Regions from separate parts of the Paenibacillus sp. Y412MC10 genome, predicted to be linked through region 2. Evidence: riboswitches for the same ligand, from Rfam matches in the RefSeq annotation. Region 2 holds a riboswitch; the other holds the start of a gene.
What was found. Region 2 has a riboswitch for S-adenosylmethionine ahead of metA (homoserine O-succinyltransferase). Riboswitches for the same ligand answer to the same signal wherever they lie in the genome.
Positions count from the first base shown of each region.

Region 1 (5,128 bases), 360 kb from region 2:
GAGGAAGTTTACGTATTCTCCGCACTGGGGCATACGCTGCTGATCTCGGCGCTGTTCGGCGTACTCTGTTATTTAAGCGTCCGGGTATGGCAGCTCAGCAAGCCGCTTGAAGCCGAAATACGGAAGGGCCACGACGTGCCCCGCGAAAAGATCGTATAAGGAAGAACGCCGATCATTCCGTAAAGAAAATCCAATATTCTATAGCATACATGCATGCAAAGTCCCCGGACCGGAGTTCGAGGGCTTTGTTGTATAGAAAGGAGCTGCCGGCAGCGGTATCGAAAAGGTTTGATAAGGCAACGAATTTGTTTATATTTAATAACACCGGAGAAATCACAAGTCGCTCCATGCTCCATGCTATGGAGTTGTCTTCCCGTTTCGGGGGCATCCTAACAGGACGAACCCAGATTGGCGCAGCAGATGATGGGTCATCTGATAGTCATGGGATGCCGAAGGGCCTGATGGCGATCCGGATGAGTTGCCCCCGCGCGAGGATATCGCCGTGAAGACGGCCGCTGAGCGCTGGAATGAGTATATTGGCATTAGCACAATCGAGATCAAGAACCAAGGTTAATCTGATGACGCGAGGGGGTACCGCCATGCTTCGAATGTTACTTGGGGAACAGCCCCGGCAGAATAACGGCCTGCTTGAGGAAGCCATCGAATCGATGGTGAAGACAACCCGGCTGCTGCAGAAGGAAATGGATAAAAATCAAGATCCGACGCATGATTTTCGCAAGCTGGAGATTTGGACCCGGGGACTGATCGTCTCCCTGGATGAGCTGGAGCAGAGCTGGAATGCGGCCAAGCATTTCAGTCAATCGGTCCAATCGGGTTACATCGATGATATGTCGATTCAGGAGCAAGGGGAATATCAACGATATGTGTATTTTTACAAAAACGGCTTCATCCGCGTATTCTCGATCCTTGACAAGCTGGGCACGGTGCTGAACGATTTGTTTGATCTGCATACCTCCAAGGTTAAGGCGCATTTTTCTTATTTTACGGTCCTGCGGCAGTTCAGATTTTTGAAGGCCCACGGTGAGCTGGCTGAAGAGCTGGAAGCGATCAAGGATCGCTACAAAGCACCGCTGAACGCGCTCAGGAAAAGGCGCAACGCTGAAATTCACTACATGAACTCCGAGATGCAGGATGATTTGTGGCAGCGCCATCAAGGGCTGTCCGACAAAATCGAGCTGGAGGATATCGACAAGCACCTGGACGATCTCCAACAGGGCATCGATATGGTATGCCGCAGCCTGGCCGCCTCGTATAAATATACGAACAAGCTGTGGACTGAAAATGGAGTGCGGGCTTAGGCACAAAATCGCCATGAAATTCCTTTTGACAAAAGCCTGAAAAGAATCTATACTAACTATTGCATTCATTAAATGTTATCAAATCAGATCAATTTAATCGGAAAAATTTCATATCGATGTTTTCTTATCGAGAGAGGCGGAGGGACAGGCCCGATGAAGCCCGGCAACCGACTTCTTGCGCACCATTGCTTAATGCGATGACGCTTGGAGTGACATGGTGCTAATTCCTTCAAAGCTATGGAATACCTTCAGCTTTGACAGATGAGAAAAGGCGTTGACTTTTACGTAAAGAGGGCCCTTTTTGATTCTACAAAAAGAGGCTCTTTTCTTTTGGGTAAATAGATATGAAGCTAAGGAAAAAGGAGGATTATCGGATTGATTGAGCTCAAGCAATTGACGAAGCAGTACGGAAAAGCCGGGTCATTAACAACTGCGTTGTCCGAATTGGATTTGTCGATTGAAAAAGGAGAAATTTTCGGAGTGATCGGACACTCCGGTGCAGGGAAAAGTACATTGATCCGCTGCATCAATTTACTGGAGCGTCCCACCTCGGGCGAGGTGTGGGTGAACGGCAAAAATTTGACGTCGCTCGGCAAGAAGCAGCTTCAGGCGGAGCGCCGTAGAATCGGCATGATCTTTCAGCACTTTAACCTGCTGTCTTCCGCGACGGTGTACGATAACATTGCGTTTCCGCTGCGTCTGATCAAGACGCCGAAGGCCGAACTGGAGCGCAAAGTATCCGAGCTGCTGGCTTTGGTCGGCTTGGAGGCGCATCGCGACAAATACCCGTCCCAGCTGTCAGGGGGCCAGAAGCAGCGGGTAGGCATCGCCAGGGCGCTCGCGAGCGATCCCGAAGTGCTGCTGTGCGACGAGGCCACTTCGGCCCTTGACCCGCAGACGACGGATTCGATTCTGCGCCTGCTGCTGGACATTAACAAAAAGTTTCATCTGACGATCGTACTGATTACCCATGAGATGCATGTAATCCAGAGCATTTGCGACCGGGTCGCCGTTATTCATCAGGGCGGCATCGTAGAGCAAGGACCGGTAGCGGAAGTGTTCCTGAAGCCGAAGCATGAAGTGACGCAGGAATTCATCCGCCAGGAGATGGACAGCGGCGAAGCGCTGCGGCTGGCTATGCAGGGTCAGGTAAACGGCCCTTCAAGAGCGGTTCAAATCACGTTCCTAGGGTCGAAAACGTACGAATCGATCCTGTCCCATACCGTTCATGAGACAGGCGTGAATTTTGCGATTCTGCAGGGTACGATCTCTACGATCAAAGATACGCCGTACGGCCAGCTCATCGTCCGTTTCGAAGGGGAAGAGCGCGCGATTGAAGATACGATCCGGAAGCTGCTTGAACAAGGACTAGACGTGGAGGTGATTCATTGATGTTCGGACTTGATTTTACCCAGATCGACTGGAAAGAGATATGGACGGCAACATTGGATACCCTGCGGATGCTGGGAGCTTCGGCCTTGTTCAGCTTCATCATCGGACTTCCTGTCGGCGTGCTGCTCTACATGGCCGCAAGGTCCACGTCCGGGTTGGTACGCTTCGGCTACACGATTCTGTCGTTCATTGTAAACATTCTGCGCTCGGTTCCGTTCATCATCCTGATCGTGGCGATGATCCCGATTACGAAGTCGATCGTAGGAGTTTCGTACGGCGTGCTGGGCACCATTCCGCCGCTCGTGATCGGCGCTGCTCCATTCTTTGCAAGGCTCGTGGAAACGGCTTTGAATGAAGTGGATAAAGGCGTGATTGAGGCGGCTCATGCCATGGGCTCTTCGACAAGCCAAATCGTATGGAGGGTGCTCCTTCCGGAGGCGCGTCCGGGTCTGCTGGCCGGGATGACCATCACGATTGTAACCCTGGTATCTTACACCGCGATGTCCGGTCAAGTCGGGGGCGGCGGTTTAGGGGATTTGGCCATTAAGTATGGCTATTACCGTTATGAGACCGAGATCATGATTCTGGCTGTCGTGCTGATGATTGTCCTGGTCCAGCTGCTGCAGATGGCAGGAGATCGTCTGGTGCGGCATTTTACAAGAAAATAACGGATTGATGAGGCTTCAAGAAAGACAATATATAAATAATATATTTTTCGGAGGGAGAGTTTTAGAATGAAAAAATGGACATTGGCATTGATCAGCTTGACCTTGGTTACGTTGCTGGCTGCATGCGGCAGCAAGCCTGCGGATAACGCATCCGAGCCAGGGGGAACAACGGGAGGCGGCGGTCAAGAGACCGTGACCTTGAAAGTAGGGGCTTCGCCATCACCGCATGCCAAGATTCTCGAGCATATCAAGCCTGCGCTTGAAAAAGAGGGCGTAAACCTGGAAATCGTAGAATTCACGGATTATGTGCTGCCGAATACGCAAGTGGATTCCAAAGAAATCGACGCGAATTTCTTCCAGCACAAGCCTTACCTGGATAACGAAATCAAAGAGCGCAAGCTGGACCTGGAGTCCGTGATCGCCGTGCACGTGGAGCCGCTGGGTGCGTACTCCAAAACCATTACATCTGTGGATGAGCTGAAGGATGGAGCGGTTGTAGCCATTCCGAATGATCCTTCTAATGCTGGCCGAGCATTGACGCTGCTGTCCAAGAACGGCGTGATTAAGCTGAACGACGAAAGCAAGCTGGAAGCAACCGCCAAGGATATCGTAGAAAATCCGAAGAACCTGGAGTTCAAGGAAGTTGAAGCCGCCATGCTGCCTCGTATGCTGGATGAGCTGGATCTGGCTGTCATCAACACGAACTACGCGCTGGAAGCGGGACTGGACCCAACGAAGGACGCGCTCTTCATCGAAGACAAGGACAATCCTTATGCCAACCTGCTGGTAGCCCGTCCGGACAACAAGGACTCCGACGCCATCCAAAAACTGGCGAAGGCGCTGACTTCCGAGGACGTGAAAACTTTCATTGAAGAAGAGTACAAAGGTGCCGTCATCCCGGCATTCTAATTCAGCAGTAAAGCTCGATATGCTGTATATGAATTCATCGTATATGTAAAGAAAGGGCATTATCCAAGAGACCCATCGGTCTTTGCGGATAGGCCCTTTTTTCTTTCTTTTTCTGTCGAAGGGCCATTCCTGGTCGGAAGCAAGTTGTTCGGCCTTATCAAATCTTTTATACTGAAGGAAGGATATCCATCTGAGGAGGGAAAGCCTTGAAGGGAAAAGTGGCGCTGATTACAGGCAGTGCGACAGGTTTGGGGAAAATGACGGCACTGTCGTTAGCCCGGCAGGGATGTCATATAGCCATAAATTATGTAAACAGCAAGGATGAAGCGGAGGCGCTTTCCCGTGAAATCGAGGGGTTTGGCGTGAAATCCATCGCGATTAAAGCCGATATCGCCAGCGAGCCTGAGCTGTATTCATTGGTGGATCAGACGGAGGAGCGGCTGGGCAGCGTCGATATCCTGGTTAACAATGCAGGACCGTTCATTCGGGAACGCCGTCTGTTCTCGGAGTACAGCCGCGACGAAATCGTACATATGGTGAATGGCAATTTAACCGGCGTCATGCTGCTGGACCATCGCGTTCTGCCTGCCATGCGGGAGAAAAAATGGGGGCGCATCATCCACTTTGGTTTCGGGCATGCCGGTGAAGCCCGCGCATGGCCTCAACGCTCCGCCTACGCGGCTGCGAAAGTGGGCCTGGTCTCCTTTACGAAGACGCTGGCCGTGGAAGAAGGGCCGTATGGGATCACCGTGAATATGATCTGTCCGGGGGATATCCGCGGGGCCAACAAAGAGAAAACCATCGATGAAGTATCCGGCATTCAGGACGGGTTGACTCCTC
Region 1 is NC_013406.1:6,132,383-6,137,510, reverse strand. Features, by position in the region: gene GYMC10_RS26990 (COX15/CtaA family protein) at 1-159, shown strand, start outside; gene GYMC10_RS26985 (Cthe_2314 family HEPN domain-containing protein) at 600-1,319, shown strand; SAM riboswitch class I at 1,441-1,587, shown strand; gene GYMC10_RS26980 (methionine ABC transporter ATP-binding protein) at 1,695-2,711, shown strand; gene GYMC10_RS26975 (methionine ABC transporter permease) at 2,711-3,379, shown strand; gene GYMC10_RS26970 (MetQ/NlpA family ABC transporter substrate-binding protein) at 3,446-4,288, shown strand; gene GYMC10_RS26965 (SDR family oxidoreductase) at 4,495-5,128, shown strand, end outside.
Region 1: it holds a riboswitch for S-adenosylmethionine, as region 2 does, so the genes downstream of both, GYMC10_RS26980 (methionine ABC transporter ATP-binding protein) here and metA (homoserine O-succinyltransferase) in region 2, are expected to answer to the same signal.

Region 2 (5,128 bases):
CGGATCGTGATGGGTGGAGGCGTGATGAAGCAGGAGCAGCTGTTCCCGCTGATCCGCACGAAGCTTCAAGAGCTGCTGGCAGGATATGTTCAGCATCCAAGCCTTCATGACGGGATCGATCAATTCATCGTTCCGCCGATGCTCGGCGATAATGCGGGTCTCTGCGGCGCATTGGCATTGGCCAAGCTGGCAGTGGATGAAGCCAAAAGCATTCAAGCTTAGCCTGATTTCTTATATAGGGCAAGTTCAAAATGGATTGGATTCTATTACAGATTATGGTATTATAGTTTCAACAGTATAATGTATGGAACGAAGGAAGCACCTTTCTTGCCGCTGCGCGGAGGAGAGGTGCTTTTTTGCGTTGTTCCGCCTTTATGCTGATTGCGTAAACGGGAGGTTATCGAGGGATGCAAATTGTGTTCATGAATCGGATGAGCGGAGCGGATGAGTCAGGTCATCTCCGTTCGGCCCAAGTATGGATCGGCGAGGAAGAAGGAGGATGGCGACTCGGCTGGCGGAATATGGAACCGGACGGTGAAGTTTCCGATGACGAATGGTATGAAGGCAACTCATGGAATGAGCTGCTATGCGTGTATCGGCACCAGCTTGCGAAGAAGCTCGGAGAAGGCTTCCGCCCGCTAATCAAAGGGGTATTCCATGAACCGGGGGAGACCGTGAGCAAAAATCTCGGCACTCAGAAACTGCAGTGTTACAGCGAGCTGTATGGATCGGAGGAGCTGTACACGGAGTTGTGCGCCTGGCGCAGGAGAAAGGCAGCATCCGGAAGAAAAGCGCCCTATTTCATTGCCAGCAACCGGGTGCTGCGCATGATCAGCGCCTTTGTTCCCCAGAGTGAGGAAGAGCTGCTGCAGCTTCCGGGAATCGGGGTTAGCAAGGCTTCGGAGCACGGGGTGGAATGGCTGGAGATTACGACGAAAACCGAGCGAACCACAACGTTTCCACTGGATTGGGTGTATACGCAGCTGCCGGAAGAGGAGTTCTTGTCCTGGCTGTATAAACAGAAGGAACAGAGATATCAGCAGGAACTTGAACGCTTCCGAACCCGCCGTGCGATGCTGATTGGCATAGCCGAGGGCGCTTCGTTGACCGAGCTTGAAGCGCGTACCTCGCTGTCGCGTCGGGATTTGGTCGAGGAGTTGGAAGGGCTTGAGAAGGAAGGCTATGATACGGAGCAGCTGCTCCAGGTCGAATTGAACACGATGACGGCTGCGGAGCAGGAAAACGTATGGAAGGCGTTTGAAGAGTTGGGCGATACGTTTCTTAAACCTGTGTTACAGCGGGTATACGGACAGGGACAAGCCGAGAACGCAGAATCAGAAGAGCTGGGCGGAACGGAGAGGCTGTATGAGCGGCTTCGTCTCATACGGATCCGCTTTCGGCGGGATCAGCCCGGCAAAGCGAATGCCGGTTAATCTGCCTTAAACAAAGTCAGGACGGATTCTCCCGGTTGCAGGGAGATCCGTCCTGATGCTAATTCGCCGTGCTTGTAGATTGAGTTTGAGTTGCGGCGGTTCGTATGAACCGTTGTGATCCGGCCAATACTCGCCCCTTTTGACCAGGGTGTCTTATATCCAATCCTTTTTACGGAACAGATAAAACATGAGCGCGCCAGCAAAAACCATGATGCCGATAACCACATAATAGGAATATCTCCAATGAAGTTCCGGCATATACTCAAAGTTCATGCCGTAGATGCCCGTAATCAGCGTCAATGGAATAAAGATCGTTGTAATAGCGGTAAACACGCGCATGATTTCATTGGCCCGATTGGCGATACTGGATTGGTAGGCTTCCCGAAGGTTCCCCATGAGATCCCGATAGGTCTCGAACGTTTCGGAGATTTTAACGGCATTTTCATAGATATCGCTGAAGTATTTCTGCAGCTGGTCATCGATCAGCCGAAGATCTTTTTTGTTGAGCGTATTGATAACTTCCTTCTGAGGTCCAAGCACCTTTTTCAACCAAAGAATCTCGCTTCGCAGACCGATGATTTCGCTGAGATGGGATTTTTTGGTATGCATCAGAATGTCTTCCTCCAGCTTTTCAATCCGCGCTTCAATTCGGTCCCCTACGGAGAAGTAGTTGTCCGTGACGAGGTCGATCAAGAGATAGAGGAAGCGGTCAGGCGTGCTGACTTCATCCTCCCAGAGGAGCGGTTTGACGGTGCGAAGCTCATGGATCTTTTGCTTGGTCACCGTAATAATAAAATGCCTGCCCAGGAAAACATTCAATGCCCGAAGGAAAATCTCTTCGTCGTCAAACCGGATGCTGTTCACGACGATAAAATAGTGGTTCTCGTATATTTCAATTTTGGGACGCTGCTCCTCTTCGCTGAGGCAATCCTCAACGGCAAGATCATGCAGGGAGAAGAGGGGCTGCAGTTCGGCTAAATCATCCACGTCCGCATCCAGCCAGTAGAAGCCGCTGGCCGGAGCTGTCAGCGTCATTTCGATGTCATCAACAGGGGTAAATACGCCCGAATCGACCAACCGGATTTTCATCTGATATCACTCCTTTGTCTAATCCAAGCTGCTTAAGTCAAGCAGTTAAGGCACAGGATATCAGCCCACCGGTGTACGGGCATAAATCGAGGAAGGTTAGAATACGATAAAAAGCGCATGAAAAATAACGCTGCCCTCTGCCGGTAAGCTGATCTTGATCCTATGCGGTTGTGCGTCTTGTGCATCCAGTTTCTGGCTCGGGTCACCGTCCATCTTCCATGTCACCTCTTTCATACTCGGTTTTAAACAGCACTTGTCTAGTATAACGCCGGGTGTAGGACCTTTCAAGTGAAATCCGGAGCAGTCCAAGGGCCATGATATAGGGTATGGAAACCTTTGGTGAAGTGTGACAAACTCATGAAAAGGTTCTTGACGAAAAATTGAGGATGATTTAAAGTAGGTATCAATTACGAAACAATTTCAAACAACTGAATAAAGCGAAATCTTATCAAGAGCAGGTGGAGGGACTAGCCCTATGAAACCCGGCAACCGGCGGCAACATCGCACGGTGCTAATTCTTGCAGGAGATACGACGATTGTATAAGCCGTTGTATAGCCTGACAGATGAGAGAGGCGCATTGTGATACGTATATGATGACCTTTCTCTACTTCGAGAAAGGTCTTCTTGCGTTTATACAGTCTAACGCTCTTTCTCACAGCTTTATGGATGTATCATTTCATATTTCGAAGGAGTGAGCCGAGATGCCAATTAAAATTCCGGATGCCCTGCCGGCAAAGGAAGTTCTGGCTGGAGAAAACATTTTTGTCATGGATGAGAGTCACGCGTTTCATCAGGATATCCGCCCGCTGCGGATTGCGATCCTGAATTTGATGCCAACCAAGGAAACGACGGAGACCCAGCTGCTGCGATTGATCGGCAACTCCCCGCTCCAGGTGGATGTCGTCCTTCTTCACCCGAGTTCCCACGTATCGAAGAATACGTCGGCCGAGCATTTGAAATCATTTTACAAAACCTTTGAAGAAGTGAAGAACCGTCGTTTTGACGGCATGATCATTACAGGAGCTCCGGTCGAGCAGCTGGAGTTCGAAGAAGTGAATTACTGGGATGAGCTTACTGAAATTTTTGAATGGACCAAGACCCATGTAACCTCCACGCTCCATATCTGCTGGGCGTCGCAAGCCGGGCTTTATTATCATTACGGCGTGCCGAAATACAGCCTCGAGGAAAAGTGCTTTGGCGTATTTCCGCATACGATCAATGAAGCGTGTACCAAGCTGCTCCGCGGATTTGACGAAATGTTCTTTGTTCCGCATTCCCGTCATACGGAAGTTCGGCGCGAAGACATAACAGGCGTGGATGATTTGGTCATCCTGTCCGAGTCCGAGGAAGCAGGGATTTATTTGGTATCCAGCCGGGACGGCAAGCAGATTTTTGCCACAGGGCATTCCGAGTATGATGCGGACTCCCTGAAATGGGAGTATGACCGGGACGTTGCCAAAGGCATGGACATCGCGCTGCCGCGCAACTATTACCCGAACGACGATCCAACAAGAACGCCTCCGTCCATATGGCGCGCGCATGCAAACTTATTATTCACTAATTGGCTCAATTACTATGTATATCAGGAAACGCCATATGATATCGGTCCGCAAATTTAACAGCGTACGGGAGGAGAGTTTGTGATGGAGAAGAAACCTTTGAATATAGAGAGCCGGCTGGCACAGATCGGATCGGTGCAGGAACCGGTAACGGGAGCAGTGAATTTTCCGATTTATCAGGCTACGGCATACCGCCATCCTAAATTAGGCCAGAGCACGGGGTTTGATTATGCCCGCACCAAGAATCCGACACGTTCGGTACTCGAGGATGCTTGCGCCGAGCTGGAATCCGGTGACGCCGGCTTTGCCTGCAGCTCGGGCATGGCGGCCCTTCAGACGATTTTTGCGCTGTTCGGTCAAGGCGATCACCTGATTGTGTCGCTTGATCTGTACGGAGGGACGTATCGGCTGCTGGAGCGGATCATGTCCAAGTTCGGGGTAACGGCAACCTACGTGGATACAAACGACTTGGATGCGCTGGAAGGATCCAGACGACCGAACACGAAGGCCGTATTTATCGAAACGCCGACGAATCCGCTCATGATGATTACGGATATCGAAGCCGTCTGTACGTGGGCAAGACGCCATCAATTGATCAGCATCGTGGATAATACGCTGCTAACCCCGTATTTCCAGAGACCCATCGAGCTTGGGGCGGATATCGTCATACATAGCGCCACCAAGTATCTGGGAGGGCATAACGATGTGCTGGCAGGCATCATCGTGACGAAGGGCAAGGAATTATCCGAGGAGATGGCCTTCCTTCATAACTCCATCGGGGCGGTGCTGAGTCCTTCCGATTCCTACCAGTTAATGAGGGGGATGAAGACACTTGCGCTTCGCATGGACCGGCACGAATCGAATGCAACCGCGGTGGCAACCTTTTTGACAACCCACCCGGCGATCGGCGAGGTGTATTACCCTGCTCTGCCGGATCATCCGGGGCATGAGATCCAGAATCGCCAATCCAGCGGCAACACGGGCATCTTCTCCTTCAAGGTGAAGGACGCCCGCTATGTCGAACCGGTGCTGCGGCACATCAAACT
Region 2 is NC_013406.1:5,773,417-5,778,544, reverse strand. Features, by position in the region: gene GYMC10_RS25240 (ROK family protein) at 1-222, shown strand, start outside; gene GYMC10_RS25235 (HRDC domain-containing protein) at 408-1,433, shown strand; gene corA (magnesium/cobalt transporter CorA) at 1,587-2,522, opposite strand; SAM riboswitch class I at 2,965-3,093, shown strand; gene metA (homoserine O-succinyltransferase) at 3,225-4,142, shown strand; gene GYMC10_RS25220 (PLP-dependent transferase) at 4,167-5,128, shown strand, end outside.